2 regions of the Leucobacter japonicus genome follow, and region 2 is predicted to be linked to the other one. Evidence: predicted binding sites of a transcription regulator. Region 2 holds the regulator's gene; the other holds the start of a gene.
What was found. The regulator HrcA, encoded in region 2, represses chaperone genes, less so after heat shock. The targets are predictions, from matches to a motif close to TTNGCACTCGNNNNNNNCGAGTGCNAA.

Region 1: the regulator HrcA is predicted to act here: its motif matches at 8,999-9,025, upstream of groES (co-chaperone GroES).

What each region holds. Positions count from the first base shown of each region.
Region 1 covers NZ_JHBX01000106.1:26,278-41,001, reverse strand. The annotation lists gene AMS67_RS07975 (coiled-coil domain-containing protein) at 1-381, opposite strand, end outside; gene coaA (type I pantothenate kinase) at 412-1,407, opposite strand; gene glmS (glutamine--fructose-6-phosphate transaminase (isomerizing)) at 1,440-3,290, shown strand; gene AMS67_RS07960 (holo-ACP synthase) at 3,344-3,718, shown strand; gene tsaE (tRNA (adenosine(37)-N6)-threonylcarbamoyltransferase complex ATPase subunit type 1 TsaE) at 3,715-4,245, shown strand; gene tsaB (tRNA (adenosine(37)-N6)-threonylcarbamoyltransferase complex dimerization subunit type 1 TsaB) at 4,242-4,886, shown strand; gene rimI (ribosomal protein S18-alanine N-acetyltransferase) at 4,913-5,389, shown strand; gene tsaD (tRNA (adenosine(37)-N6)-threonylcarbamoyltransferase complex transferase subunit TsaD) at 5,386-6,468, shown strand; gene AMS67_RS07935 (hypothetical protein) at 6,595-7,059, shown strand; gene AMS67_RS07930 (class I SAM-dependent methyltransferase) at 7,142-8,416, opposite strand; gene AMS67_RS07925 (DUF4190 domain-containing protein) at 8,422-8,889, opposite strand; gene groES (co-chaperone GroES) at 9,107-9,403, shown strand; gene rarD (EamA family transporter RarD) at 9,495-10,418, shown strand; gene guaB (IMP dehydrogenase) at 10,492-11,994, shown strand; gene AMS67_RS07905 (sunset domain-containing protein) at 12,155-14,248, shown strand; gene AMS67_RS07900 (GuaB3 family IMP dehydrogenase-related protein) at 14,351-14,724, shown strand, end outside.
Region 2 covers NZ_JHBX01000142.1:472,350-487,073, forward strand. The annotation lists gene holA (DNA polymerase III subunit delta) at 1-313, shown strand, start outside; gene rpsT (30S ribosomal protein S20) at 434-694, opposite strand; gene AMS67_RS16335 (HNH endonuclease signature motif containing protein) at 879-2,333, shown strand; gene lepA (translation elongation factor 4) at 2,401-4,254, shown strand; gene AMS67_RS17025 (DUF1990 domain-containing protein) at 4,251-5,387, shown strand; gene hemW (radical SAM family heme chaperone HemW) at 5,394-6,620, shown strand; gene hrcA (heat-inducible transcriptional repressor HrcA) at 6,784-7,821, shown strand; gene dnaJ (molecular chaperone DnaJ) at 7,878-8,975, shown strand; gene AMS67_RS16365 (16S rRNA (uracil(1498)-N(3))-methyltransferase) at 8,978-9,754, shown strand; gene AMS67_RS16370 (cation:dicarboxylate symporter family transporter) at 9,798-11,213, opposite strand; gene AMS67_RS16375 (sensor histidine kinase) at 11,398-12,753, shown strand; gene AMS67_RS16380 (response regulator) at 12,750-13,490, shown strand; gene AMS67_RS16385 (HIT domain-containing protein) at 13,500-13,850, shown strand; gene AMS67_RS16390 (PhoH family protein) at 13,840-14,724, shown strand, end outside.

The DNA of each region.
Region 1 (14,724 bases), on a different contig from region 2:
CAGCCACGACACCATGCGTCCGAGTGCCTCATCGTTGTCGGCGAACTCATGCTCGGAAGCGGCGATCTGCTGCTGCAACGACGCTTCCTTCGCTTGTGCGAGCTGCAGGTCGTGGTTCGCCGCCCTGGCGGCTGCCGTAGCATCGGCTGCCGCCGCGGTCGCCGTGCTGGCCTCGCCTTGCGCCCGCTGGAGCGCACGCTGCAGCGTTGCGTACTCGGCCTGGGAATCGGTTTCCGACTGTTTCGCCGCCTGAACGTCTTCCCAAGTCGGGTAGTCATCGGTGCTCTGCTCCACCGCAAGGGCCGGAAGAGTGCCGGTGACGATGATCGCGGCCGCGAGCGCGGCTGCCGCGGTGTGGCGGAGGAGACGGGGGCGACGCATGGAGCCCAGGGTAGACCTTCAGGCTGAGGCCTACACCTTTCTCAGGAGCACCTTCTGCACCCGGTGGTCCGATTCCTTGCGGAGCACGAGACTGGCGCGTGCGCGTGTCGGTCGGATGTTCGCGACGAGATTCGGCTCATTGATGTTGTTCCAGAATTCGTCTGCCACCGCGACGGCGGCGTCATCGTCGATCGAGGCGAAGCGCTTGAAGTGCGAACTCGGGTTCGCGAACGCGCTTTCGCGCAGTTGCAAGAAGCGATGCCGGTACCAGCGTTGGATATCGGCTGTGCGCGCGTCGACATAGACGGAGAAGTCAAAGAGGTCGCTCACTGCGAGCGGATGATCCATCGACGCGGGCTGCAGCACGTTGAGGCCTTCGACAATGAGAATGTCGGGGCGTCGCACAACGGTGAACTCATCGGGCACGATGTCGTAGACGAGATGGCTGTAGTGCGGTGCACGCACCTCGGCGACGCCGGCTTTGACCTGGGAGACGAATCGCAGGAGCGCTCGGCGGTCGTAGGATTCGGGGAAGCCCTTGCGATGCGCGATGCCGCGCCGCTCGAGCTCGGCGTTGGGGTAGAGAAACCCATCGGTCGTGATCAGTTCGACCTGAGGGGTCTCCGGCCAGCGGGCGAGCAGATCGCGCAAGATGCGCGCGACGGTCGACTTGCCGACGGCGACCGAACCGGCAATGCCGATCACGAACGGGCTCGGCTGCTCATCCGCGCGCTGCAAGAATCCGCGGGTGCGCTGGTGCATCTCGCGTGCGGCGATCGCGTACTGGTTGATGAGCCGGCTGAGCGGCCGGTACACCTCGGAGACCTCGGCCAGGTCGAGGGGCTCACCGAGCCCGCGGAAAGCCGCGATCTCGCCCTCGGTGAGCGGCATCGGGGTCTCGCCCGCGAGCCGCGCCCACTCGTCGCGATCGATCTCGGTGAACGGCGAGGTGAACTCGGGCCGCACGAGGGTGTGGGTATCCGTGGAGACGTCGCCACCGCGAGGCGTCAAGGTGTTCTTGGTCATCGTGCATCAATGGTGCCACTAAACTAAGGCCCATGTGTGGAATCGTCGGATATGTCGGCCCTAACGACACCGTTGAAGTACTGCTCAACGGACTGCGTCGCCTCGAGTACCGCGGCTACGATTCGGCCGGAGTCGCAGTCGTGGACTCCGCCGGAACGCTGTCGGTGCGCAAGCGCTCGGGCAAGCTCGCCCGCCTCGAAGACCTGCTGGAGGCCAGCCCGCTCGATGCGGCGGGCACCGGTATCGGACACACCCGTTGGGCCACGCACGGCGGCCCGACGGATGTCAACGCGCACCCGCACCTGGGCGACGACGGCAAGCTCGCGCTCATTCACAACGGCATCGTCGAGAACTTTGCCGAGCTGCGCACTGAGGTGGAGGCCGCTGGCGTCGAACTCCTGAGCGAGACAGATACCGAGGTGGTAGCGGCGCTGCTGGGCGTAGAGGTCGCTCGCCAGGGCGATCTCGAAACCGCGTTCCGCTCGCTGGTCGGGCGCCTGCACGGCACCTTCACCCTGCTCGCGATGCACCGCGATGAGCCCGGCAAGATCGTCTCGGCTCGTCACCATTCGCCGCTCGTCGTTGGCCTCGGCGACGGCGAAAACTTCCTGGGCTCGGACGTCGCCGCATTCGTGTCGTCGACGCGTCGCGCCGTCGCCGTGGGCGAAGATAACATCGCCATCATCACGCCCGATGAGGTGCGGATCACCGACTTCGCTGGGAACCCGGTCGAATTCGACGAGTTCGAGGTCGAGTGGGACGCGGAAGCGGCTGACAAGGGTGGCTGGTCGTCGTTCATGGCGAAGGAGATCACCGAGCAGCCCGACGCCGTCGGCAACACCATTCGCGGGCGCCTCTCGGCCGCCGGCGTCGACATCCCGGAGCTCACGGCGTTGGGCGACGAACGCCTCGCGAACATCGAGCGCATCATCATCATCGCCTGCGGTACCGCCGCGTACGCCGGTCAGGTCGGCGCCTACGCGATCGAGCAGTGGGCGCGCGTGCCCGTCGAGGTGCAGCTCAGCCACGAGTTCCGCTACCGCGACCCGGTGCTCTCCGACCGCACGCTCGTGATCTCGGTCAGCCAGTCGGGCGAAACCATGGACACGCTCATGGCCGTCAAGTACGCCCTCGAACGCGGGGTCACCACGATCTCGGTCTGCAACACGCAAAGCGCGACCATTCCGCGCGAGTCGGATGCCGCCGTGTACACGCACGCCGGGCCCGAGGTCGCGGTCGCCTCGACCAAGGCGTTCGTCGCGCAGATCACGGCGCTCTACTTGATCGGGCTCCACCTGGGTCGCGTCCGCGGAGCGCTCTCGGCTGAAGACCAGGCCCAGGCCGTCGAGCAGTTCGAGGCACTGCCCGCAAAGGTCGCCGAGGCGGTCGACACGCACGATCAGATCGCGCAGCTTGCGCACTGGATGGCCGACACCCGTTCGGTGCTGTTCCTGGGACGTCACGTCGGGTTCCCCATCGCACTCGAGGGCGCGCTCAAGCTCAAGGAGATCGCTTACATTCACGCCGAGGGCTTCGCCGCCGGCGAGCTGAAGCACGGGCCGATCGCGCTCATCGATCACGGTCAGCCGGTGTTCGTACTGGTGCCGAGCCCGCGCACCTCGCCGCTCATGCACTCGAAGGTCGTCTCGAACATTCAGGAGATCCGGGCGCGCGGCGCGCGTATCATCGCCATCGTGGAGAAGGGCGATACCGCCGTACTGCCGTACGCCGATGACGTGGTCCGCCTTCCGCTGGCAGATGCATTCTTCGAGCCGCTGCTGCAGGTCGTTCCGCTGCAGTGGTTCGCGCTCGAGCTCTCGTCGGTGAAGGGGCTCGATGTCGACCAGCCGCGCAACCTCGCGAAGTCGGTCACGGTCGAGTAATCGAAGTACCCGCGCCGAACGAGATTCGGTGCGGGGCGTGTGAGGAGCAGGTCATGATTCTCGGGATCGGGGTCGACACGGTCGACATCGCCCGGTTCGAGCGCACGCTCGCGCGTTCGCCGAAGCTGCAGGATCGCCTGTTCACGGTCGGCGAGCGCGAGCGTCCGCTGCATTCACTCGCGGCGCGTTTCGCCGCGAAGGAGGCGCTCATCAAAGCGCTCGGCGGTTCGGGCGAGCTGCGCTGGCACGACATGGAGATCACGCGCGAGCGGGATCGCCCCCCGCAGTTCGTGCCGAGCGAGCGATTGCAGCGCGCGCTTGCTGAGCGTGGTGCCGGGCTGCCGCATGTCTCGATGACGCACGACGGCGGGTTCGCGACGGCGTTCGTCGTACTCGAAACCGCGCCCACTGCCGGAGTCGCGGAGTGAGCGCGCAGCGCACTGTCGAGACGCGGCACCCCGATGACCCCGACGCGATGCACGACCTCGGGGTGCAACTCGGGCGTGTGCTCCGCGCCGGCGACCTCGTCATTCTCACGGGGCCGCTGGGCGCGGGGAAGACCACGTTGACGCGGGGGATCGGTGAAGGGCTCGGAGTGCGCGGCCCGGTGCAGAGCCCGACGTTCGTGCTCGCTCGCACCCATCCCTCCCTGAGCGATGGCCCGCCGCTCGTGCACGTCGATGCGTATCGTGTGCGCGATGCCGAAGAACTCGACGATCTCGACCTCGACTTCGAGGGGGCCGTCGTGGTTGCCGAATGGGGGGCCGGTGTCGTCGATACGCGGTCGCACTGGATCGAGATCGTGATCGAGCGCCCGGTCGGAAGCGCCGACGATGATGGATCGGGTGACTCGGCTGGCGCTCCGCCTCAGGACTGGTCTGAGACGCTGGTCGAACCTCGAACGGTGACGATCTCTGCGTGGGGTGCCCGATGGGCAGAAGGAGTGCTGCAATGAGCGAGGTCGCTCCGGAACTCGGCGAACACGTGCTGCTCGCCATCGACACCGCGATCGGCACGAGTGTGGCCGTGGGGGCGGCCGGCCGGGTCACGGTGGCCTCGAGCGATGACGCGCGCGGTCACGCCGAAGCCATCGGACTGCTGCTGGAACGGGCATTTGCCGAATCCGGCGTCTCTCCTGCCTCGGTCACCGGCGTCGTCGCCGGGATCGGGCCCGGTCCGTTCACCGGCCTGCGCGTCGGCATCGCCGCCGCGCACGCGTTCGCGACGGGGCGGCGCGTGCCGCTGCTTCCCGTGCAGGGGCATGAGGCGGTGGCGCTTGAGGTCTTGGAGCAGGGGGCTGCTTCGAGCCTCCGCGTGGTGCAAGACGCCCGTCGACGCGAGCTGTTCGTGACGGAGTTCCGTGCGTTGGACTGGGCCGGAATTCCCGAACCGGTCGCGGGGCCTCAGCTCTGGACTCGCGCGGACTTCGCCGAGCAGCCGGGTGACGTCTGGCCCGAGCGCATTCCCGCGGCGTCGCTGGTGCGTCTCGCCGCGCGCCGGCTCGCGTCGGGCCGGGCATTCGACGACGATCGTGCGCGATACCTGCGGGCTCCGGATGTCGTGCAGCCCGGTGCCCCGAAGCGCGTGTCGACGTGACGAACGGCGATCCGGCACCCCTGGTGATGCGCGACGCGACCCTGGAAGACGTGCCGCAGATCTGGGCCCTCGAGGCCGAGGTCTTCGGCGCGGAGGCCTGGAGTGAATCGATGATGCGGGAGGAAGTCACCGGTGACCACCGCACCTACCTCGTGCTCACCGATGCCGGGGGAGCGGTGCGCGGCTACGCCGGGCTCCTCGCCGTGGGAACCGAAGCCGATGTGCAGACGATCGCGCTCTCGGCGTCTGCGCGTGGCGCGGGTGACGGGCGCCGTTTGATGAACGCACTGCTCGACGACGCCGATGCGCGTGGCGTTCGAGAGGTCTTCCTTGAAGTGCGCGCGGACAACCCGGTCGCGCAGCGGCTGTACGTCTCACTCGGGTTCGCCGAGATTGGTGTGCGCCCCCGCTACTACCAGCCAGATGGCGTGGATGCCGTCGTGATGAAACTTGAGATGCGGCACCGCGAGGGCCGCACGAACGGAGAGGCGGAACGGTCATGACGGTGCACGAACCGCTCGTGCTCGGCATCGAGACGAGCTGCGACGAAACAGGCGTCGGCATCGTGCGCGGGCGCACCCTGCTCGCAAACGCTATTGCGTCGTCGATGGATGAGCACGCGCGATTCGGAGGCGTCGTGCCCGAAGTGGCGGCGCGTGCGCATCTCGAAGCCATGACGCCGACGATCGAGCGCGCACTCGCCGATGCCGGTGTGCGGCTCGATGAGCTCGATGCGATCGCGGTGACCTCCGGCCCCGGGCTCGCGGGTGCGCTGATGGTCGGCGTCTCCGCGGCGAAGGCGCTCTCGATCGCGCTCGATAAGCCGCTCTACGCGGTGAACCATCTCGTCGGCCATGTCGGCGCCGACCTGTTGCACGGCGAGGGACTGCGCGAAGCCGTCGGCGCGGTCGGAGAACTCGAGCTGCCGACCATCGCGCTGCTGGTGTCGGGCGGGCACACCTCGCTGCTGCTCGTGCGGGATCTGGTCGGCGACGTCGAACTGCTCGGGGAGACGATCGACGACGCAGCGGGGGAGGCCTTCGACAAGGTGGCGCGCCTGCTCGGACTCCCGTATCCCGGTGGCCCGCAGATCGACCGGGTCGCCGCTGACGGCGACCCGAACGCGATTCGTTTTCCGCGCGGCCTCACCCGCTCCAAAGATTTGGAGCGTCACCGCTACGACTTCTCCTTCTCGGGGCTGAAGACCTCGGTCGCGCGCTGGGTCGAGCAGCAGGTGTCTGCCGGAGCCGAGGTTCCCGTCGCCGATGTCGCGGCGAGCTTCCGCGAAGCGGTGGCAGACGTGCTGCTCACGAAAGCGATTGCCGCGTGCCACGATCTCGGCGTACCCCGCCTGCTGCTCGGCGGAGGAGTCGTCGCGAACGCACGCGTGCGAGAAGTTGCGGCAGAGCGCGCGGCGGCTGCGGGTATTCACCTCCGCGTGCCGCCCCTCTCGCTGTGCACCGACAACGGTGCGATGATCGCGTCACTCGGGGCACAGCTCGTCGCGGCCGGGCATGCGCCCTCGGGGCTCGGGTTCGGGGCGGACTCGACACTGCCGGTGCAACAGGTGCAAGTCGGGTGAATGGCAGTCGGCGACGAATTTCGTCGTCGTGCCCGCAGGAAATGCGTGCATCAGTCGAACCTGAGCGTTATCTTTGAAGAGCGAATTGGGGAATACGCCTCATCGATGCTTGATCGAAGGAGAATCATGTCCGACAACCTGCCTGGCAACGAACCCGCTGCGGGCCCGGTGCCGCCCGCCGCTCCGAACGCATCATCGGTGCCTCCGGCTCCGTCCGCGCCCGTTGCTCCGGGAGTGCCGTCCTACGCCGGAGCTCCGGTGCAGAAGAAGGGTCTGGCGCTCACCGCGCTGATCCTGGGCATTCTGAGCCTCGTCTTCTCGTGGGTGCCGATCGCTGGCGCTGTGGGCGGCATCATTGCGCTCATCCTCGGCATCGTGGCGCTCCGCAAGGGGCAGTCCAAGGGACTGTCGCTGACCGGCATCATCACCGGTGCTCTCGCACTGATCATTGGTGCGATCGTGACGATCGGATTCTTCGTCGCGCTGAGCCTGGGTCTGGGCGCTGCTCAGGAGTGCCTGAACGGGGCTGACACCGTCGAGATCGCGGGTCAGACTGTCTCGTGCTCGAGCATCGACTCGTCGGCATACTAAACCGCGACTCCGCGAATGGCCCCGGAAGCTTCGGCTTCCGGGGCCATTCGCGTCTGCGGCAGACGCCTGCAAGCAGCGCTCGTCAGCAGCGCTCGGTCAGCAGCGTGATGTGCTTGCCGGCCGCATCGCGCGTGAGCACGAGTGTCGCGCTGCGATCGCCTCGGAGTTTCAGCCGCGTGCGCAACTGCGCGGGGTCGATGTCGGCTCCGCGCTTCTTGATCTCAAGTCTTCCGATACCGCGAGCCGCGAGCTCGCGCCGCAGATCTTTCTCGCGAGACGGCAACGTATCGAGCACGCGGAAGGACTGCACGAACGGTGACGCAGTGAGCGTGTCGCTGGTCAGGTAGGCGATGTGCTCATTGAGCATCCCGGCACTGAGCTCATCGGCAACGGCTCCGATGAGGCGCGCGCGAATCACCGCACCATCGGGTTCGTGCAGGTAGGAGCCGAGCGTGCGCCCCGGTGCATCGGGAGCATCCGCCGCCGCTGTGAGTTCGTGGGTCTCGGCACCGCGATGCAGCAGCGCGGCACGCTTCACGCCCGTGCGGGCCGCACCGCCGAACCACAGCGCGGTTTCGACGACCTGCCCGTCGACCGAGACCCATTGCGCCTCGGCATCGTCGGGGATGAGGTCACGGTCGAGCCCCGGCCCCAGCTTCACACCGACAGGCAACCGGTCTGCGAGGCCGAATGCGAAGTCGAGGGACGGCGAGTAGTCGTCGGGGGAGGCGATGCGGCGGGTGTCGCGATGCCCGGCGGTGCGACGAGCCGGATCGAGAAAGGCGCCGTCGGCGCGATCGAGAGAGAATTGCGTCGCATCCCCGCAGAACACCTCGGGTTCCGGTGCCCCGGTGCTGCGGGCGACGACCCCGAGGTTCGCTGCGGCGAGCCGCGCGGTGAACGGATCGAGTTCGACGGCGAGGGGCGAGATGCCTGCCTCGAGGAGCGCAATCGACTCCGTGCCGATCCCGCACCCCAAATCTGCGACCCGAGTGCACCCGGCGTCGCGGAATCTGGCGGCGTGGCCGCGAGCAACAACCATGCGGCTCGCCTGCTCGAGGGCGGCAGGGGTGAAGAGCAGGGACCGCGACAGCTCGCCGAACTTCGCGGACGCCTTGCGCTGCAGTGCGCCCTGAGTGAGGACCGCGGCGACGAACTCGGGGGTAGACCCGGCGGCGCGCAGACGACGGTTGAGCGAATCCGCGGTCTCGCCGGCTTCGAGGGCGTCTCCGACCAGCGCGAGCGCTTCGAGGCCGTCCGGGGTGAGCAGAGCGTCCCAGCCCGGCAGGGCGGTGGCAGCAGTCGGCCCCGGGACTGGATCCCGGGGCCGGTGCGGCTCATGAGCCGATGCGTGCATGCGGCTCAGTAGCTGTAGGGGTCGTACCCCGAGTCGAACCCGGAGAACGCGGCTCCGAGCGACGCGATCATCGTGATCACGAAGCCGACGTACAGCACGACGAAGAGGGCGACAAGTACGAAGTAGGCGTAGCCGATGATCAGCCCGGTGAGTGCGATGCCTCGACCGGCATCGCCTGTGCGCTTGATCTGGCTCAGGCCCATGTGGCCGAACACGATTGCCGCGACCGGCGCGATGAACGCGAGGATGATTGCGAGCAGCGCGAAGGTGTTCGTCTGCGCAAGCGTGGTCGCCGTCGACGCGGGCACGGGCTGCCGGTACGGCTGCGCGGCATACCCCGTCGGCGCTCCGTAGGGCGCCGCCGCGCCGATGGGGGCGGTGGGCGCCTGCGGGAACGGTTGCGTCGGCGCGGCAGACTGGGTGAGATCGGGGAGCGGGGTCGTCGGCTGCTCCGGGTACTGGGGTGTGGACATTGCGGCTCCTCCAGAACGATTCGGTGCGACGGACCCGTCGAGGCGCCATCGCGGGCGTACTCCACATTGTAGGCGCGGCGTTCGCTGTCGGCGATCCTGGCTGACACGGTTGGCACTCCCCTTGCACGAGTGCCAACCGGAGCCATAGACTCGAACCTAGACGCGCTCGCATGGGGTGAGCGCGAACTCACTTTCAGACATTGGAAAGAGGTCAACCGTGTCGGTCGCCATCAAGCCGCTCGAAGATCGAATCGTTATCAAGCAGGTCGAGGCAGAGCAGACCACTGCTTCCGGTCTCGTCATTCCCGATAGCGCCAAGGAGAAGCCCCAGGAGGGCGAGGTCGTCGCAGTGGGCCCGGGCCGCGTCTCCGATGCAGGCACCCGCATTCCGCTCGACGTCACCGTGGGCGACGTCGTGATCTACTCGAAGTTCGGCGGCACCGAGGTCAAGGTCGGCGGCGACGACTACCTCGTGCTCTCGGCTCGCGACATTCTCGCGGTCGTCACGCGCTAAATATCGCTTTTCGGGCAGCGGCCCCGATGATCCGGACGGATCGTCGGGGCCGCTGTCGTGTCGGGGGCGTCGGCGGTCGTAGACTGATTCGATGGGGCAGACGCGTGCAGGGCTCGGATTCGGTCTCGGCGCGTACCTCTGGTGGGGCGCATTCCCGTTCTACTTCGGCCTCATCGCGATGGTCGGTCCGTTCGAGGTGGTGCCGTGGCGCGTCGCCACGTCGCTGATCTTCTGCGCGCTGCTCGTCACCGCGACGCGCAAGTGGACTCAGGTACTGACGATCCTGCGCACACCGCGCCTGCTCGGCTGGTTCGCCCTCTCCGCGCTGTTCTTGTACGCGAACTGGCAGATTTTCGTGATCGGCGTCATGACCGGACACGTGCTCGAGACGGCGCTCGGCTACTTCATCAACCCGCTCTTCACGATCCTCATCGGCGTGATCGTGCGCAAAGAACGCCTGACCCGCTTGCAATGGGTCGCTGTGGGCATCGCCGGCGTCGGGGTGCTCATCGCCGCGATCGCCTACGGATCGTTCCCGTGGATCGCGCTCGGTATCGCGCTCTCGTTCGGCCTGTACGGTGCGGTGCACAAGCACGCGGGGGAGTCGGTCGACGGCATCACCGGCCTCACGATCGAGACGATCGTCACGCTGCCGATCGCCGCCGTGCAGCTCGCCATCATCGCCGCGACGACAGGGATCACCGCGTTCTCGTTCGGTGCCGATATCACCGTGCTCGTGCTGCTCAGTGGCATCGCGACCGCAGTGCCGCTGATTCTGTTCGGCGAGGCCACGCGGCGATTGCCGCTGTCGTACATCGGATTCCTGCAGTTCCTCACACCGATTCTCAGTTTCCTCTACGGCACGTTCGTGACGCACGAGGAGATCACGGTCGGGCGTTGGATCGGTTTCATCGGGGTGTGGATCGCGCTCGTGATCCTCATCATCGACATGGTGCGCACGCTGCGACGTTCGCCGTCGGCGCAGGTGACCACCGCCCCCATACCTTTAGACTGAGATGCAGCACGGGTGCCGCATCCGGCGACCCGCGAATCTCTGACAGACCCACTCCCAGATAGATAGAGGTTCCATGGAACAGCGTGACCCCTTCGCGTTCACCGGCCTGACCTACGACGATGTGCTGCTGTTGCCGGCGCACACCGACGTCATCCCGAGCGAGGCGGATACGTCCACCCAGCTCACGCGGCGCATCCGCCTGAACATCCCGCTGATCTCTGCAGCGATGGACACGGTCACCGAAACCCGCATGGCGGTGGCCATGGCGCGCAACGGCGGCCTCGGCATTCTGCACCGCAATCTCTCGATTCAAGATCAGGCCGAGATGGTCGACCGGGTGAAGCGCAGCGAAGCCGGCATGATCACGAACCCGGTGACGACGTCGGTCGACGCGACGGTGGCCGAGGTCGACGCGCTGTGCGGCGAGTACCGCGTTTCGGGGCTGCCCGTCGTCGATTCGAACGATGTGCTGCTCGGCATCATCACGAACCGAGACATGCGATTCATCGACCCGAAGGATCGCTCGCAGGTGCGGGTGGCCGATGCCATGACGAAGATGCCGCTGATCACCGGCCCGCGTGGCATCTCGCGCGAAGACGCAGCAGCGATCTTCCGGCAGCACAAGATCGAGAAGCTGCCCCTGGTCGACGGCGAGGGGCGACTCACCGGGCTCATCACGGTCAAAGACTTCGACAAGGAAGAGCAGTACCCGCTCGCGACCAAAGACGAGGCGGGTCGACTTCGCGTCGGCGCGGCCGTCGGCTTCTTCGGAGATGCGTGGAAGCGCGCGGGCGCGCTGGTCGATGCGGGCGTCGACGTGCTCGTCGTCGACACTGCGAATGGTGACAGCAAGGGCGTGCTCGACATTATCGCCAAGATCAAGGCCGACCCGGCGTTCGCCGCGGTCGACGTGATCGGCGGCAACGTCGCGACCTACTCGGGTGCGAAGGCGATTGTCGACGCCGGCGCCGACGCGGTGAAGGTGGGCGTCGGGCCCGGCTCCATCTGCACCACGCGCGTTATCGCGGGCGTGGGCGTGCCCCAGGTGACCGCGGTCTACGAGGCTGCGAAGGCCGCGACGCCGGCCGGCGTGCCGGTCATCGCCGATGGCGGGCTGCAGTATTCAGGCGACATCGCGAAGGCACTCGTTGCGGGCGCATCATCGGTGATGATGGGTTCCCTGCTCGCGGGCACCGACGAAAGCCCGGGCGACCTGGTATTCGTCGGGGGCAAGCAGTTCAAGAACTACCGCGGCATGGGATCGCTCGGCGCGCTGCAGACGCGCGGCGAGCGCACGTCGTACTCCAAAGACCGCTACTTCCAGGCCGACGTGCCGAGCGACGAGAAGCTGATTCCCGAGGGCATCGAGGGCCAGGTGCCCTACCGCGGCCCGGTCGGTGCCGTCAGCCACCAGATGATCGGCGGGCTGCGGCAGTCGATGTTCTACGTGGGTGCGCGCACCATCGTCGATCTCAAGGAGCGCGGCAACTTCGTGCGCATCACCGCAGCGGGGCTCAAGGAATCGCACCCGCACGATGTGCAGATGGTCGTCGAAGCGCCGAACTACAAGCGCTAAGCCGTACACGTCGCGGGCCCGGGTCGGATTCGATCCGGGCCCGCGACGTATCCGGCTGGATCGCCGACACGCGTGGGGGCACTGCGCCGAGGGTGAACCGGCGGGTGAAGTTCCGAATCGGCACTGCTGCAGCGGCGTCCGTTTCACTAGGCTCGCGCTCATGGTTTTTTCTCAGGAAACGCATCCGACGTTCAGATTCGCGTGGCGTCGATGGAGCGGCGCGATGCTCGCGTGTGCGCTCGTCACCGGTCTTGCCGTGTCGGCGATCGGAGCTCCGGCGCCGGCGCACGCGGTGAGCGATGCGGATCCTGCGACCACCACACCGATCGCCGAGGCGCTCGACGCCCCGGTCGAGGGGGCGATTCCAGAAGACGCGGCTCCTGCGGATCCTACTCCGTCGACCGAGACGGTGCCCGAGGTCGAATTCGCTGCACCAGGCGTGTCGTTGTCGCCGGCCAGCATCGAGCTCGGAGACGCCGCGGTCACCGTCGCCGTGCAGATCGCCTATGCGCCGGGTGATCCCGCAGCCGATCGTGAACCATTCAGTGAACTGCGCAACGGCACTGCGGTGAAGTCGGTCACGGGGTGGCAGCGGTCGACGGGAGAGACCGGTGAACTCACGTGGACGACATCGGTGACGTTCGACGGCAGCGACCGAATCGGGGTCTGGACCCTGACGGGCCCTGACCCGCTGCTCACCGGAACGATCATGGCACTGCCCGAGATGCTGCGCGCCACCGCCGCGCCGACCGTTTCAGGTACCTTCGCGGTGGGCTCGACCCTGCAGGCGACCTCAGGTACCTGGGCACCGAGCGTGCCGCAGGCGCCGAACGTTGCACTGCAGTGGCTCCGTGGCGGCGAGGCGATCCCGAATGCGACCGCGGCGACGTACACCCTGACGGCTGCGGACGCTCAGGCGAAGATCAGCGTGCGTGCCACGGCGACGCGCGCAATTCCGGGGGTCGACATTCCCGTCACCGCGGTGTCGGTCTCGGCAGAGCGCACGATCGGGGTGGGGCAGACGCAGGCGGGCCAGGTCGCCATCAGCGGCACCCCGCAGATGGCGCAGGAGTTGACCGCGACGACATCGGGATGGGCGACGGGTTCGGCGCTGAGTTACCAGTGGAAGCGCGATGGGGCAGTGATTCCGGGTGCGACGCAGAACCGCTACCGGCTCGTCGCGGGTGACGTGAATCGTGCCATCTCGGTGACCGTCACCGGGCGACTGGCGGGTTACGCGGACGTCTTGCGCACCTCGGCAGCTTCGAAGGCCGTTATGCCGGCTGCACTCCGCACCGCGACCCCGAAGATCACAGGCACCGCGGTCGTCGGAAAGACGTTGCAGGCGAGCGCTGGCACCTGGACCACCGGGGCCAAGCTCACCTATCAGTGGAAGCGCAACGGTGCTGCGATCCGCGGCGCGACGAAATCGTCGTACACGCTCGTCGCAGCCGATGGCGGCGCGAAAGTGACCGTGACTGTGGCGGGGACGTTGGCGGGATACCGGAGCGCGAACGCGACCTCCACAGCATCGACGGTGCTGCGCCTGCTGACCGCCGCGACGCCGACGATCAGCGGCGCAGTGCAGCCTGGTTCGACCGTCACCGCGCACGTTGGGGCGTGGAAGCCAGTCGCCCCAAAACTGACGTACCAGTGGTTGCGTAACGGCACCGCGATTCGAGGCGCGACCGGAGCGAGCTATCGTCTGGCGGCTGCCGATGCCGGAACGCAGATCTCGGTTCGCGTGACCGGAACGAAATCGGGATACCAATCGGAGACACGCACGTCGGGAGCGAAGCGCGTTCCCCAGACGATGCTTGTCGGAACACCTCGGATCTCGGGCAACGCAACCGTCGGGTCGAAACTCTCCGGATCGGCGGGTTCGTGGACCTCGGGCGCGACCCTGCGCTATCAGTGGTATCGCAGCGGCATCGCCGTGCGGGGCGCCACCGGTACGAGCTACTCGGTGGGAGCCGCCGACGTCGGGCACACCATCACCTGGTCGGTCGCCGGTTCGAAGAACGGGTACGTCTCGGCGTCGCGCACAACCGCGCCGACGCGCACAGTGGGGTATCCGTCGCGCGCGCCATCCACGAGTGGAAACTGCCCGTCATGGGCTCCGATCAAGGGCAATGCGAGTTCGAAGATCTATCACCTGCCGAGCGGAGCCTATTACTCGCGCACGAAAGCGGAGGAGTGCTTCTCGACGGCGCGCGCGGCCGAGCAAGCGGGGTATCGGGCGTCGAAGCGTTGATACGGGGTGCGGCGGGTTCGCATCAGCCCGTGGGTGCGGAGCGAGGCCGGCATGGGCCTGCCGCGCTCGGCGCGTTCAGCCCGCTCCAGATAGACTGATCGGGTGAGCAACGAGATCGAGATCGGGCGCGGCAAGCGTGCACGCCGCGTGTACACCTTCGATGAGATCGGCATCGTGCCCACGCGGCGCACGCGCGATCCTGAACTCGTCTCGACCTCCTGGTCGATCGACGCGTTCCACTTCGACATTCCGGTGCTCGGTGCACCCATGGACTCCGTCATGTCGCCGGCCGCGGCCATCGCGCTCGGTGAGCTCGGCGGCCTCGGAGTGCTCAACCTCGAGGGCTTGTGGACGCGTCACGAGAACCCTGAGCCGCTGCTTGAAGAACTGGCGCAGATCACCGACGAGCGCGCCGCCATCGCACGCATGCGCGAACTGTACGCCGCGCCGATCCAACCCGAACTCATCACGGCACG
Region 2 (14,724 bases):
TCAGGCGTTCTCGACCGGCACCGATCCGATTCCGATGCTCGCGGCATTGAACATGAAGGTGCGCGCGATGGCTCGGGTGTACGGAGCCGCGGGATCCGGCGGCCAATTGGCGAAGGAGCTCGGCATGGCACCGTGGCAGGTCGACCGCGCATTGCGTGAGGTGCGGGGGTGGCGCGAGGAGGATCTCGCGCGGGCCATCGATCTGGCCGCGGAAACCGAGTGGCTGCTGAAGGGTGGCAGTCGTGATCCCGAGTACGCGCTCGAGAAGTACTTGCTGTTCGTCGCGAAGCGCGGCAGGGTGTCGTTGCGCTGAAATGCGGTGGCGCGCGCGAAGCGCGTCGTCCTCGCGCGGCACGTCATCGACCGCTGGAAAATGGCGCACGAAAAAGGGCCCCGCCGAAGCGGGGCCCTCAAGACTGCTGCGCAGTGAGCGTTAGAGCGCTGCGACCTGTGCAGCGAGGCTCGACTTGCGGTTCGCAGCCTGGTTCTTGTGGATGACGCCCTTGGAGACGGCCTTGTCCAGCTTGCGGCTTGCAACCTTCAGCTTTGCCTCGGCAGCTGCCTTGTCGCCACCGGCGATAGCGGTGCGGGTCGCGCGCACGACGGTGCGGAGCTCGCTCTTGTACGCACGGTTGCGCTCGGTCGCCTTGAGGTTGGTCTTGATGCGCTTGAGCTGCGACTTAATGTTTGCCACGTTGAGATGTGTCCTTTGAAATCCAGTTGACGGGTTTGATCCGCACGGTGAGAGAGGGCACCTTACGGGAGGTGTGGTTGTTGACCACACGCAAGCCAAGAGTCGAGTCTAGCAGAACTCGGAACGTGATACCCGGCATTGCTGCCGTGTCAAGAATGTCGGTGGTCCCTGGTGAGATGGAAGCATGACCCCCGACACCCGTGAGCACCCCGCCACAGGCGGCGAGATGACTGTGGCTGGTGCGGCCGCAGGAGGTCTGTCGGCTCCGTCGGCTCCATGTTCCGCAGCCGGTGCGGCTCGGCGTGCGCGCGTCGATGAGTTGCTGAACTGGGTGGAGCACCTCGAAGGCGTGCAACGGGCCCTCGATGCGGCGCGGAGCGAGTTTCTCGGTGCGGCGGTCGAGCTGGCCACCGAACCCGGTGAAGGGCGGAGTACCGAGTTGGAGTACCGGTCACTGCGTGCGGAGGCGGCACTCCTGCTGGGAACGAGCGAGCGCGCCGCCGAGGCGCGCATGGATGCGGCGTACACGCTGCGTCGTCACTATCGCGGCGCGCACTCGGCACTCGCGAGCGGCGAGATCTCGGCGACGCATGCGCGAGTCATCGTGGATTCCGGCCTCGTGATTGGGGCGGGCGATGCCTCGACCACCGCCGCGCGCCGCGCGGACTATGAACGCGCAGTGCTCGTGCACGCGCGCGTCGAGACTGCCAACCGACTGCGGCCAATCGCGCGCAGACTCGCCGAGGAGTACGCCGAGCGCACCCTCGATGAGCGACACGAGGAGGCCGTGCGCCAGCGCCGCGTTGTCGTGACCGCGGTCGCCGACGGAATGTCCGAGCTGACGGCGGTACTGCCGACCGTCGAAGCCTTCGCGATCCACGACCGGTTGACGCGCATCGCTCGCGAGGTGGATCGAGTGTCGACGACTCGAACACGTGACCAGGTGCGAGCCGACGTACTGTGTGACTTGGTGTTGGGAGGCAGCGGGGCGGGGCTGCGTATTGCGCGACACCCCGACGGCAATCGGGCCGGCGAATGCGCCATCGATGCCCGCGTGCAGGTCATCGTGCCGTGGGAAGCGCTACACGCGCCACGATCGGGCAATAGCGCACCTGTGGCAGAGCTCGTCGGTGCGGGCCCGGTACCGCTGCAGGGCATCCGCGCACTCGCGGCCACCTCACCCGTGTGGCAACGCGTCGTGACGCATCCCCAGACCGCCGACGTGCTCAGCGTTGACCGGTACCGCCCGAGCGCGAGCATGCGCCGTCGGCTGGGAGCACGCGATCGGCACTGCCGCTTTCCCGGGTGCGGCGTCCCCGTCGCGCGGTGCGACCTCGACCACACGGTCGACGCGGCGCTCGGCGGTGCGACTGCCACCGACAACCTCGCCCACCTGTGCCGTGGTCACCACGTGCTGAAACACCACTCCGATTGGCGCGTGCGGCAGAGCGACGACGGTGTGCTGCACTGGACGAGTCCCGCTGGTCGTGCATACGCAGACCGGCCTCCGGGCCGCGTGAGATTCGCGCGTTCCGCTGAGGGGGCTGCGTCGGCGAGAAGGCCGCCGGGTGACGATGAGGTTGGAGACCAATCGGATGGCGATGCGTTCAGAAGGCCCTACCCGGGTGAGCCCTTCTGATGCTCCAGAACGACCAGATGTCGGCACGCGCGCGATCCGGCGCCTGCGCGTGCGATAATTGCGAACAATGTCTCCACGCAGCTTGAACCCCCCGGCACCGGCGTCGACCGACCCCGCGAAGATCCGCAACTTCTGCATCATCGCGCACATCGATCACGGCAAGTCGACGCTTGCCGACCGCATGCTGCAGGTCACCGGAACGGTGCCCGACCGTGAAATGCGCGCGCAGTACCTCGACAAGATGGATATTGAGCGCGAGCGCGGCATCACGATCAAGTCGCAGGCGGTGCGCATGCACTGGGCAACCGATGCGGGTGACTTCGCTCTCAACATGATCGACACCCCGGGGCACGTCGACTTCAGCTACGAGGTATCGCGCTCGCTCGCCGCGTGCGAGGGGGCGATCCTGCTGGTCGACGCCGCGCAGGGCATCGAGGCGCAAACGCTCGCGAACCTCTACCTCGCGATGGAGAATGACCTCGAAATCATCCCGGTCCTGAACAAGATCGACCTCCCGGCTGCCGACCCCGAGCGCGTGTCGCGCGAGATCGCTGATCTGATCGGTGGCGATCCCGACGACATTTTGAAGGTGTCGGGCAAGACCGGTGCCGGCGTGGAAGAGCTCCTCGATCGCGTGGTTGAGCGCATCCCCGCGCCCGTGGGCGTGGCCGATGCCGCCCCGCGAGCGATGATCTTCGACTCGGTGTACGACCCGTACCGCGGCGTCGTCACCTACGTGCGCATGATCGACGGCAATCTGTCGCCGCGCGAAAAGATCCAGATGATGTCGACCGGGTATGACCACGAGGCGCTCGAGATCGGCGTGTCGGCGCCCGAGATGCGACCGACGCAGGGGCTTGCCGTCGGCGAGGTCGGTTATCTGATCACCGGTGTGAAAGATGTGCGGCTCTCGAAGGTCGGCGACACCGTCACCGCAAAGCGCAACCCGGCGACCGAGGCGCTGCCCGGCTACACCGACCCGAAGCCTATGGTGTTCTCGGGCCTGTACCCGCTCGACGGCTCCGATTACCCGGTGCTGCGTGAGGCGCTCGACAAGTTGAAGCTCGAAGACGCAGCGCTCCAATACGAGCCCGAGACGTCAGTCGCGCTCGGCTTCGGCTTCCGCTGCGGCTTCTTGGGCCTGCTCCACCTCGAGATCATCTCCGAGCGACTGCGCCGCGAGTTCGACCTCGACCTCATCGCGACGGCGCCGAGCGTCGTCTACCAGGTCACAAAGGAAGACGGCACTGAAGTAACGGTGACGAACCCGTCGGAGTACCCCGACGGCAAAATCCGTAACGTGCGCGAGCCCGTCGTGAAGACGGCGATCCTGGCGCCGAAAGACTACGTCGGCGCCATCATGGAGCTCTGCCAGAGCCGCCGCGGCAGCTTGCTCGGCATGGAGTACCTGGGCGAGCGCGTGGAGCTCCGCTACAGCATTCCGCTCGGCGAGATCGTCTTCGACTTCTTCGACCACCTGAAGAGTCGCACGCAGGGCTACGCAAGCCTCGACTACGAACCCATGGGCGATCAGGAAGCCGACCTCGTGAAGGTCGACATCCTGCTGCAGGGAGACACGGTCGACGCCTTCAGCGCGATCGTGCACCGCGACAATGCCTACAGCTACGGCACGATGATGGCGGAGCGACTCCGCAAGCTCATCCCGCGTCAGCAGTTCGAGGTGCCGATTCAGGCAGCCATCGGCGCGCGAGTGATCGCTCGCGAGACGATCCGCGCGATTCGCAAGGACGTGCTCGCCAAGTGCTACGGCGGCGACATCAGCCGCAAGCGCAAACTGCTCGAGAAGCAGAAAGAGGGCAAGAAGCGCATGAAGATGGTGGGGCGCGTCGAGGTTCCCCAAGAAGCCTTCATCGCAGCGCTCTCCGGAGATGTGGAGGGCAAGGAAGGCGCCAAGCGATGAGCAAGGAGCAGCCCCCGCGTCGCAGCAGCCACGTCGAGATGCCGGTGACGTATGCCGCTGTCGGCGCGTCGAAGCAACCCGATATCGTCAAGTTTCCGCCGGAGGGCATGACCTCATACGAGGAAGAGCTCCGCCTCGGCAGCGGACAGGAGCGCTTCCTGCTCGCATCGAGCCTGCTCATGACCTGGGGTGCGCAACGCGGTTCGGGCGTGCGCGTCACCGACATCGTGCGCGGCTCGGGCGCGGAGTACGCCGGCCCGTCGTTCTCGGGGGACGGCATCCCTGAAGCCGCGGGTGAACTCGAAGAGCACTTCGGGCCCGATGGCGAACCGTTCATCGTCGCGGGAACGACAGCGACGCTGCACGCAGGCGGCCAAGACCCACGAGGCATACTCGTGATCTACACCATCGATGACGACCGATGCGTCGGTTTCGCGTGGGGCACCCGAGACGAGCAGGGCGCCGTGGGGGAGCAACGCTTCGCGATCGAATTCCGCCCCGATGACACGGTGTGGGCGGTCGCCCGCGGATTCGTCGCTGCCCCGAAGAGCGGGCTGCTGGGACTCAAGGGGCGTGCCGACGTGCGCATCGCACTCGACGCCGTGAAATCGCAGCTGGCGAGCCTCGCCCCGGGCGCACAACCCACACCGAACTTGGGGGCGGCAGACGATGAGACATCCGTCGCCATCGCTGACGACGGCGATGCCGCTGACGTCAGCGGGCGAGTCGAATCGTCGCCGGAGGCATCCGAAGTGCTCGAACCGGAGTTCGTCGAGTCGGGGGAGACGCCCGCGTCCGATGAGCCGTCTGAGCCAAGTGCGGCATCAGAGCTGATCGTGGAGGAGGAGACGGTCGCGTTCGCTGAGCCCGAAGTGTCTGCCGAGCCGGACGCATCTGCCGAGCCGGAAGCATCGCAAGAGCGCACAGCTTCGCCCGTACCCGAAGCATCGCCCGAGACAGAAGCTTCGCCACTGCCCGAAGACTCGCTGGAGCCCGAAGCATCTGCAGTGACCGCAGATTCACCGCAACCCAGTCCGGTGGCTGAACCTGTCGAGACTGCAGGCGACGACTCCTCCACCTCCGAAGTGCCCGTGTCGACCACGCATCAGCGTCGGCCGAGCAGCCGTCGGTGATCCGCCGTGCCGAGCGCGCTCCCCGAGGGTGATCCGGCTCCCGATGACGGCTCGCTTCCTGCGAGTGTCGCAATCGGGGCCGAACACCGAAACTTCGGCGTCTACGTGCACGTCCCGTACTGCCGTGTCCGCTGCGGGTACTGCGACTTCAACACCTACACCGCGAGTGAGCTCGGCGGCACGACCCGCGACGATTACGCGTCTCAAGTCGGCCAGGAGCTCGCGCTCGGTGCATCGGTGCTCCGCGACGCGGGTCTGCCAGAGCGCCCGGTTTCGACCGTATTCTTCGGGGGTGGCACGCCGACGCTGCTGCCGGCGAGCGATCTTGCGACCATGCTCGGCCGCATCCGCGAGGAGTGGGGGCTGGCGCCGGGAGCCGAGGTAACGACGGAAGCGAACCCCGATTCCGTTGACGCCGCGTACCTGCGCACGCTCGCCGAGGCCGGTTTCACCCGCGTGAGTTTCGGCATGCAGTCGGCCGTGCCGCACGTGCTGGCCACGCTCGACCGCACCCACTCGCCCGAGCGCGTGCCGCTCGTCACCGAATGGGCTCGCGACGCTGGCCTCCAAGTCAGTGTCGACCTCATCTACGGCACGCCAGGCGAAAGCCTTGCCGATTGGGAACGCTCGATCGACGCCGCACTCGCGTGCGCTCCCGATCACATTTCGGCGTATGCGCTGATCATCGAGCGCGGCACCAAACTCGCAGCGCAGATTCGTCGTGGCGAGGTGGCGGAACCCGACGAGGATCTGCACGCCGAGATGTACGAGCTCGCCGACGCGCGCTTCGCTGCCGCTGGCTTCTCGTGGTACGAGATCAGCAATTGGTCGCGCACCCCTGAGACCCGCTCCCGGCACAATCTCTCGTACTGGACGGGCGAAGACTGGTGGGCTGCGGGGCCAGGCGCCCACAGCCACGTCGGCGGCGTGCGGTGGTGGAACGTCAAGCATCCTGGTGCCTATGCGCAGCGCATGGCAGCGGGCGTCTCCCCAGCGCACTCACGCGAGACCCTCACCGATGCGTCACGCCGTGAAGAACGCATTCTGCTCGAAACCCGGATCGCCGAGGGCCTGCCTGCCGAGGTGCTGACGGCGGAGGAGCGCCGGGCGATCCCGCAGCTCATCGCCGACGGACTCATCGACGGGCGAGCCGCGATCGGCGGCCGGGTGATCCCGACCCTGCGCGGTCGGTTGCTCGCGGATACCGTCGTGCACCGGCTGCTCGGCAGCTGACATGAATCGAGCTCACGCCTCAGATCTCGCCGCAGGCGAACACGGAGCCGCCACTCCGAATGCCGCCTGATCGTCGGACTGCGGTAGGCTTAGCACTCGGAATATGCGAGTGCCAGTGCCCGTGCGCGAGGCCCGCATCCACGATTCGGCGTCAGGAGGGGCAATGGTTTCCGAGCGCAGCCTCGCCGTACTGCACGCGATTGTCAGTGACTACGTTTCCTCGAACGAACCGGTGGGCTCGAAAGCGATCGTCGATCGCCACAGCTTCGGGGTGTCTGCGGCGACGATTCGCAACGATATGGCGCTGCTCGAAGAAGACGAGTTGATCGCGCAGCCGCACACATCGTCGGGCCGCGTCCCCACCGACAAGGGGTACCGGCTCTATGTCGACACCCTGGCTCGCATTCGCCCATTGACGGTCGCCCAGCGCACGGCGATCGAGCGGTTCCTCGGCGATTCTTCAGACCTCGACGACGTCATGGCCCGCACCGTGCGTCTGCTCTCGCAACTCACCAATCAGGTTGCTGTGGCGCAGTACCCGTCGTTGCGTCGCACCGCGGTGCGGCACATCGATCTCGTGGCGCTCGGTGAAGATCGGGTGCTGAGCGTGCTGATTCTCGGCAGCGGGGTCGTCGAACAGCAGGTCGCCTGGTTGCCGGCCTCGCGCGTCACCGAGGCCTGGGTGCACGGTCTGCGTCAGCGGATCGCCGAAGCGGCGGTCGGCATCGACGTCGAGTCTGCAGCCGCGGCCGTCGCCGAACTCGAGGCGGATATCGAGAGCTGGGCGCAACCCGACGAAATCGACCTCGTGCGGCGCGTGCTGACCGTCGTCTTCGACCAGCTCCAGGCCAATCGCAACGACCGCATCGCCGTCGCCGGCGCAGCCAATCTGTCGCGCCCCGACGGTGAATTCGCCGGATCGTTGCCCGTGGTGCTCGAAGCGATCGAAGAGCAGGTGACCCTGCTGCGACTCTTCGGCGAACTCGCGCACGATGGCAGAGAAGTTTCTGCGTCGATCGGGCGAGAAAACGAGCCGTACGGGTTATCCGAGACCTCGATCATCGCGTCCACATACGAAGAAGGCACCGCCGTGTCGAAGCTCGGCGTGCTCGGCCCGCTGCGCATGGACTATGCCGGCAACATTTCGACGGTGCGCGCGGTCGCCCGATACCTCAACCGATTCCTGGGTGAAGAGCGGTAATCCGCCGCCTCATCCGACCAGCACTTCCCACCACCAACCCCTAGGAGTACAACAGCGTGGCCGATCACTACGAGACCCTCGGAGTCACCCGCGAGGCGACCCCCGAAGAGATCAAAAAGGCCTACCGGCGTTTGGCGCGCCAGCTGCACCCGGATGTGAATCCGAGCGAAGACGCGGCAGAGAAGTTCAAAGACGTGACGCACGCGTACGACGTGCTCAGTGACCCCGAACAGCGTCAGCGCTATGACATGGGTGGCGGCCAGGGCGGGGCGGCGGGCTTCGGCGATATCTTCGAGACCTTCTTCGGGGGCGGCTTCGGCGGCGGTCAGCGCGGCCCGCGCTCGCGTTCGGAGCGCGGTGACGATGCGATGATTCGCGTGGACGTCTCGCTCGAAGACGTCATCTTCGGCACCCAGCGCGAGATCACGGTCAATACGGCGGTGCTCTGCAACGTCTGCCAGGGCAGCTGCTGCCAGCCCGGCACCCACCCCGTCACCTGCGATGTCTGCGGCGGACAGGGCCAGGTGCAGCGCCAGGTCCGTTCGCTGTTCGGCAACGTGGTCACGATGCACCCGTGCGGCAGCTGCCAGGGGTATGGCACCGTCATCGAGCATCCCTGCGTTGAGTGCGCGGGCAAGGGGCGCGTGCGCGAGCGCCGCACCTTCCCGATCGACGTGCCCTCGGGCATCGACACCGGCACTCGCCTGCAGATGCGTGGCGGTGGCGAGGTCGGCCCGGGCGGTGGGCCCAATGGCGACCTGTTCATCGAATTCCGCGTGATGCACCACGATATCTTCAGCCGCGACGGCAATGATCTGCTCTGCACGATGCAGCTGTCGATGACCGACGCGATTCTCGGCGCGAGCGCGAAACTCGCGGGGCTCGACGGCGAGGTCGAGGTCGAGGTCGAGGCCGGCACCCAGTCGGGCGACATGCTGACGGTGCGCGGGCGCGGCATCCAGGGGCTGCGCAGCACGACGCGCGGCGACCTGAAGATTGCGGTGCAGGTGGCGACGCCGACCAAGCTGTCGAACCGAGAGAAGGATCTGGTGCGCCAGCTCGCCGCGCTGCGCAAGGACGAGCAGCCGCATCTCGGGGAGTTCCACCAGGGCTTCTTCGGCAAGATTCGCGACCGCTTCTTCCGCCAGGGCTGAGCATGGCGAACCTCTACTACCGCGAAGATCTCGACGATGCGGCGTTCGCTCCGGGCGCGCTGGTCGAGATCACCGGTGAGGAGGCGCGGCACGCGGTTCGCGTGAGCCGTCTGCGCGTGGGCGAGCGCATTCTCGTGGGCAATGGTCGCGGCGCGATCGGTGCCGGCACCGCAGAGCAGGTCGCGAAGGATCGCTTCAGCGTGCGCATCGATCACGCCGAGGGCGGTGACGCCGCGGTCGGGCCTCGCCTCGTGCTCGTTCAGGCACTCGCCAAGGGCGATCGCGACGAGCGCGCTGTCGAGCAGGCGACCGAGTTCGGCGTCGACGCGATCGTGCCCTGGCAGGCGAGCCGCTCCGTGTCGCGCTGGGACGGCGCGGGCGGTGCGGAGAAGACCGCGAAGGGCGTCGCAAAGTGGCAGCGTATTGCGCGTGAAGCGGCGAAGCAGTCGATGCGGGCTGCGATTCCCGTTGTGGGCGAACCCGTCGCACTGTCCGACCTCGAACTGCTGGCACGGAGTGATCGTTCCGCGGTGATCGCTCTGCATCCGCGGGGTGCGCTGACGCTGTCGGAGTGGGGGCGATCCGCCGCGGCCAGTGCAGATGCGATCGACGACGTCGTACTCGTCGTCGGCCCAGAAGGCGGGTTTGCCGATGCCGAGCTCGACGCGCTCGAAGCGGCGGGGGCACACGTTCTCGTGCTCGGCACGACCGTGCTCCGCACCTCTTCGGCGGGCCCGGCTGCGATTGCCGTGCTGAATACGACGTTCGGGCGCTGGTAAGGGCCGAGGCGCTTTGGCCCCGGCCCACCATCGCCCAGTGCGTTCAGTTCACTTCGGCGGGAATCCGTTCGGCGACGGCACGCTGCGGCTGCGGCGCGGTCGACGTCGTGTTCGCGGCGCCGTGCCCGTCGCCGGCGAGCATCGACTCGTCGAACGGGAGCGCTCCGCCGAGCACGCGACGCACACGCTCGGAGTCGATCTGCCGCGTCCACGACCCGATGAGCAGCGTTGCCACCGCGTTACCGGTGAAGTTGGTGAGCGCGCGGCCCTCCGACATGAAACGGTCGATGCCGACGATCACGCCGACGCCGTCGACGAGTTCGGGGCGGTAGGCCTGCAGTCCACCCGCGAGCGTCGCGAGACCCGCACCGGTGACTCCGGCGGCACCCTTCGATGCGATGATCATGAAGACGAGGAGGCCGATCTGCTCGCTCAGATTCATGGGGTCGCCCATGCCCGTCGCGATGAAGAGCGACGCCATGGTGAGGTAGATCGCGGTGCCGTCGAGGTTGAAGGAGTAGCCGGTCGGCACCGTGATGCCGACGACGGGCTTCGAGACCCCGACGTGCTCCATCTTGGCGATGAGGCGGGGGAGCGCCGACTCCGATGACGAGGTGCCGACGATCAGCAGGTACTCCCGGCCGAGGTACTTCATGAGACTGAAGATGTTGACGCGGGTGACGGCGTAGAGCAGCGTGCCGAGCACCCCGACGATGAACACGATGCAGGTGAGATAGAACGCAATCATCAGTACGCCGAGGCTCCAGATCGCCGCGATGCCGGTCTTGCCGACAACGGCGGCGATCGCCCCGAATGCGCCGACGGGAGCGATCCACAGGATCATGCTGAGGATGCGGAAGACCAACGCCTGCAGGTGCTTGATGCCCGCCATGATCGGTGCGCCGCGCTCGCCGAGCCCTTGCAGCGCGAAGCCTGCCAACAGTGCGATGAAGAGCACCTGCAGCACGCTCTCGCCGGTGAAGGCGGAGAAGAACGTTGTGGGGATGATGCCGAGTAAGAATTCGTGCGTGCCACTTGCAGCGCCTTCGGTGGCGTACTCGGCGCCCTGCATGTCGAGGCCGGCGCCGGGGTGGATGACGTTACCGACGACCAACCCGATGGCGAGTGCGAGGGTCGACATGGCCATGAAGTAGACCAGGGCGAGGCCACCGATCTTGCCGACCGTCGCCGCCTTTGCGATCGACCCGACGCCGATCACGATCGTGCAGAAGATGATCGGTGCGATCATCATCTTGATCAGACCGACGAAGGCCTTGCCGAGCGGCTCAAGGGCAACGGCGAAGTCGGGTGCCACCAAGCCGACCGCGGCGCCGAGCACGACCGCGATGATGACGGAGACGTACAGCCAGGTGTGCTTGTCCCACCGACGCCGGCGGGCCGGGCGTGGGTCGTGTGCTTCGTTCGGGCGGGAATGCCGCGCGGGGGCCGGGATGACCATGAAGTTCCTCCTGAGAACGCCGTTGTCCATGTGCAATGCGGCGGTGATCGAGAAGCACTCGGTGCCGTCGCGTTCAACACGCTAAGCGGCGCGAAGATGACGAGTGCATTTCGGGCTTATCGGACCCCGGCGGGGTGAGATCGGAGCGTTCGGGCGGGGTCCGGTCCGTGCCACAATGTTCCGCATGGCAGCGAAGGCGGTACCGCGAACGGCGCGCAGCGCGACGTCCCGGGTGTTCCTCGTGCTCTCCGCCGCCGTGCTCGTCGTCACGGTCGCGGTTACGGCGCTCCTCGTTTGGGACAGCCGCCGCGCGGAATACGGCGAGGCCGAGCGCACGACGCACGCGCTCTCGCTCGCTCTTGCCGCATCTCCCGCGACCGCCACGGCTTTGGGCGAAGGGATCGATTCGGAACCCACCGAGGAGCTCCGCGCGCTGGTATCGCGTCTGAGCCGTGAGGCCGGCGTGAGCTATGTCACGGTGATGGATGCGCAAGGCATTCGGTTCACGCACCCGGACGCGAGCGAGATCGGCCAGCACTATCGCGGCACGATCCCCGCCACCCCCACGGTGCTTTCCGAACGGTGGACCGGTACGCTGGGCCCCTCCGTGCGCACGATCGCTCCCGTGGTCGCGGTGGGGGATCCGGCGGCTCCTGACCGTGTGCTCGGCTGGGTGTCGGTCGGCATCACCGTCGAGTCGATCGGCGGTGAGATCGTGCAGGATCTGCCGCTCGTGTTCGGGGTGAGTGCCGTGTTCGTCGCACTGGGCGTGCTCGCCGCGGTACTCGGCCGGCGTGCGACGCGGCGCATCACCGGAGATCTCTCGGCGTCGGCGGTGCACGAGGCGCTCGTGTCGCATGAGTCGCTCCGCACGCTGAGCGAGTCGCTGCGCGCCCAGACTCATGAGCACGCGAACCGTTTGCACACCGCGATCGCGCTGCTCGAACTCGGTCGCACCCCAGACGCGATCGAGATGCTTGCCGACACGTCGCGGCGCAGTCAGGAGCTCGTCGATCGTGTGACCGCGCCGACTGCGCTCGATCCGGTCGTGAGCGCGCTGATCCTGGGAAAGACGGCGCAGGCGGCCGAACGCGGCGTGGAACTCGACGCCGACATCGACCTCGCGCCCGGAGACGCACAGCTCGTGGAAACGATCGCGCTGTCGACCATGGACCTGGTCACCGTTATCGGCAATCTTCTCGACAACGCCATCGACGCTGCCGCGTCCGGCGCGGCGCGGCCGAGGAGCGTCTCTCTTGAAATCGTGTGGACGACGGAGGGCGGGCTCCGCGTGACCGTCTCGGATTCGGGCGACGGTATCGATCCGGCGCTGCTCGAGCGCGTGTTCGACTGGGGCGTCTCGACCAAGACGACCGCGATGGGTGCCGCTCCCGAAGAGCGAGGGGTCGGGCTCGCGCTCGTGTCCCGACTCGTCAGGAACGTTGGAGGAGACGTGGCGGTGTCGAGCGAGCCGACGCGGTTCACCGCGGTCGTGCCCGCCAGCAACGTCCCGACCGTGTCCGCTGAGGTGGTGCCGTGACGCAGTTCGCTTCCGAAGCTTCCGGATCATCCGCCGCCATCCGGGTCATCCTCGTAGATGACGACCCACTCACGCTCGAACTGCACCGCGCCCATTTGCAGCGCGCGGGTGGGTTCTCGGTGGTGGCGGAGTGCCGCGATGCGCGTTCGGCGGCACGCGCCGTCACCGACCCCGGACTCGCCGCCGATCTCGTGCTGCTCGATGTGACGATGCCGGATGGGACCGGCCTCGAGGTACTGCGGCACGCACGCGCACGCGGTGTGCGCACCGACGTCATCGCGGTGAGCGGTGTGCGTGACGTCGACGTGGTGCGCGAGATGGTGGCCCTGGGGGCGGTGCAGTATCTGATCAAGCCCTACACGTTTGCGATGTTCCGCGAGCGAATCGAAGCGTTCCGGGAGTACCACCGCAGGTCGCATCAGACCACCGGCGACGCGACACAGCACGAGGTCGATGCGATGCTCGCATCGTTGCGAACCGCGCCGGTGAGCACCCTGCCGAAGGGGATCGCCGCGGCCACCCTCGAGTCGGTCACCCGTGTGGTGCGCGATCGCGGCCCGAGCACGGCGAGCGAAGTCGCTGCCGGGCTCGGAATCTCGCGCGAGGTGAGCCGGCGCTATCTGGAGTACCTCGCAGACGCCGATCGCCTGGTGCGCGAGCCGCGGTACGGCGCGCGCGGTCGACCGCAGGTCGAGTACCGCTGGCACGACGGGGCGGCGCCCTCCGGCAGCGTCTAGACTGGACGCATGGCAGTAGACACCGTGTTCGGCAAGATCGTGTCCGGCGAGATCCCGGTCGAGATCCTCGCGGAGACCGAGCGCGTCATCGCGTTCCCCGACATCAATCCGCAGGCACCGGTGCACATCCTCGTGATCCCGAAGACCACGGCGTACGAGAATGTTGTGGAGCTCGCGGCGGCCGAGCCCGAAACCCTTGCAGAGATGGTCGCGGTCGCGAAGCGGCTCGCCGAAGAGCACGCGAACGGTGAGTTCCGCCTCGTCTTCAACAGCGGTGCGACCGCGGGTCAGACCGTGTTCCACGTTCACGCACACGTGCTCGCGGGCGACCTCGAGGAGCGTTCACTCGGTGACGCCTGATCCTGAGCTGCAGCGCACCATCCTGCTCGCCGGGGTCGACCTCGCGTCGTTCCTCGGGCATCGCGACCAGTTGATCTCCGATTTGGAGGCGCAGCACCCCGACGTGCGATTCCATGCGCGCGACCAGGTGCTCACGCTGCACGGGCCGTCGGGCGCGGTGCGTGCTGCCGAGCAAGTCGTCAACGAAATACTCGAATTGGCACGTCGCAGTGGTGCGGTGTCGCGACGCGACGTGCAGGAGGTGACACGCATGGTGCACGACGGTCAGGGGCCGACGGCTGCGCAGGTGCTCAGCGAACCGATCCTGTCGGTGCGCGGGCACGCCGTGCGCGCGCAGACCCGCGGGCAGCGCGCCTACGTCGACGCCATCGATCAGCACACCATCGTGTTCGGCATCGGGCCGGCCGGAACGGGGAAGACCTACCTCGCAATGGCGAAGGCCGTGCAGGCGTTGCAGCGCCGCGAGGTCGCGAAGATCATTCTGACGCGCCCCGCGGTCGAAGCCGGGGAGCGTTTGGGGTACCTCCCGGGCACGCTCGAGGACAAGATCGACCCGTACCTTCGGCCGCTTTTCGATGCGATCGGTTCGATGATGGATGCCGACGTGGTGCCCAAGCTCCTCGCGAGCGGCACGATCGAGGTGGCGCCGCTCGCCTACATGCGCGGCCGCACGCTCAACGAGTCCTTCGTCATTCTCGATGAGGCGCAGAACACGACCCCCGAGCAGATGAAGATGTTTTTGACGCGTCTCGGCTACGGCTCGAAGATGGTGGTCACGGGTGACATCACGCAGGTCGACCTGCCGATCGCGGCAAGCGGTTTGCGCGTCGTCAACCGCATTCTCCGCGGAGTCGAAGACATCCACTTCGCCGAA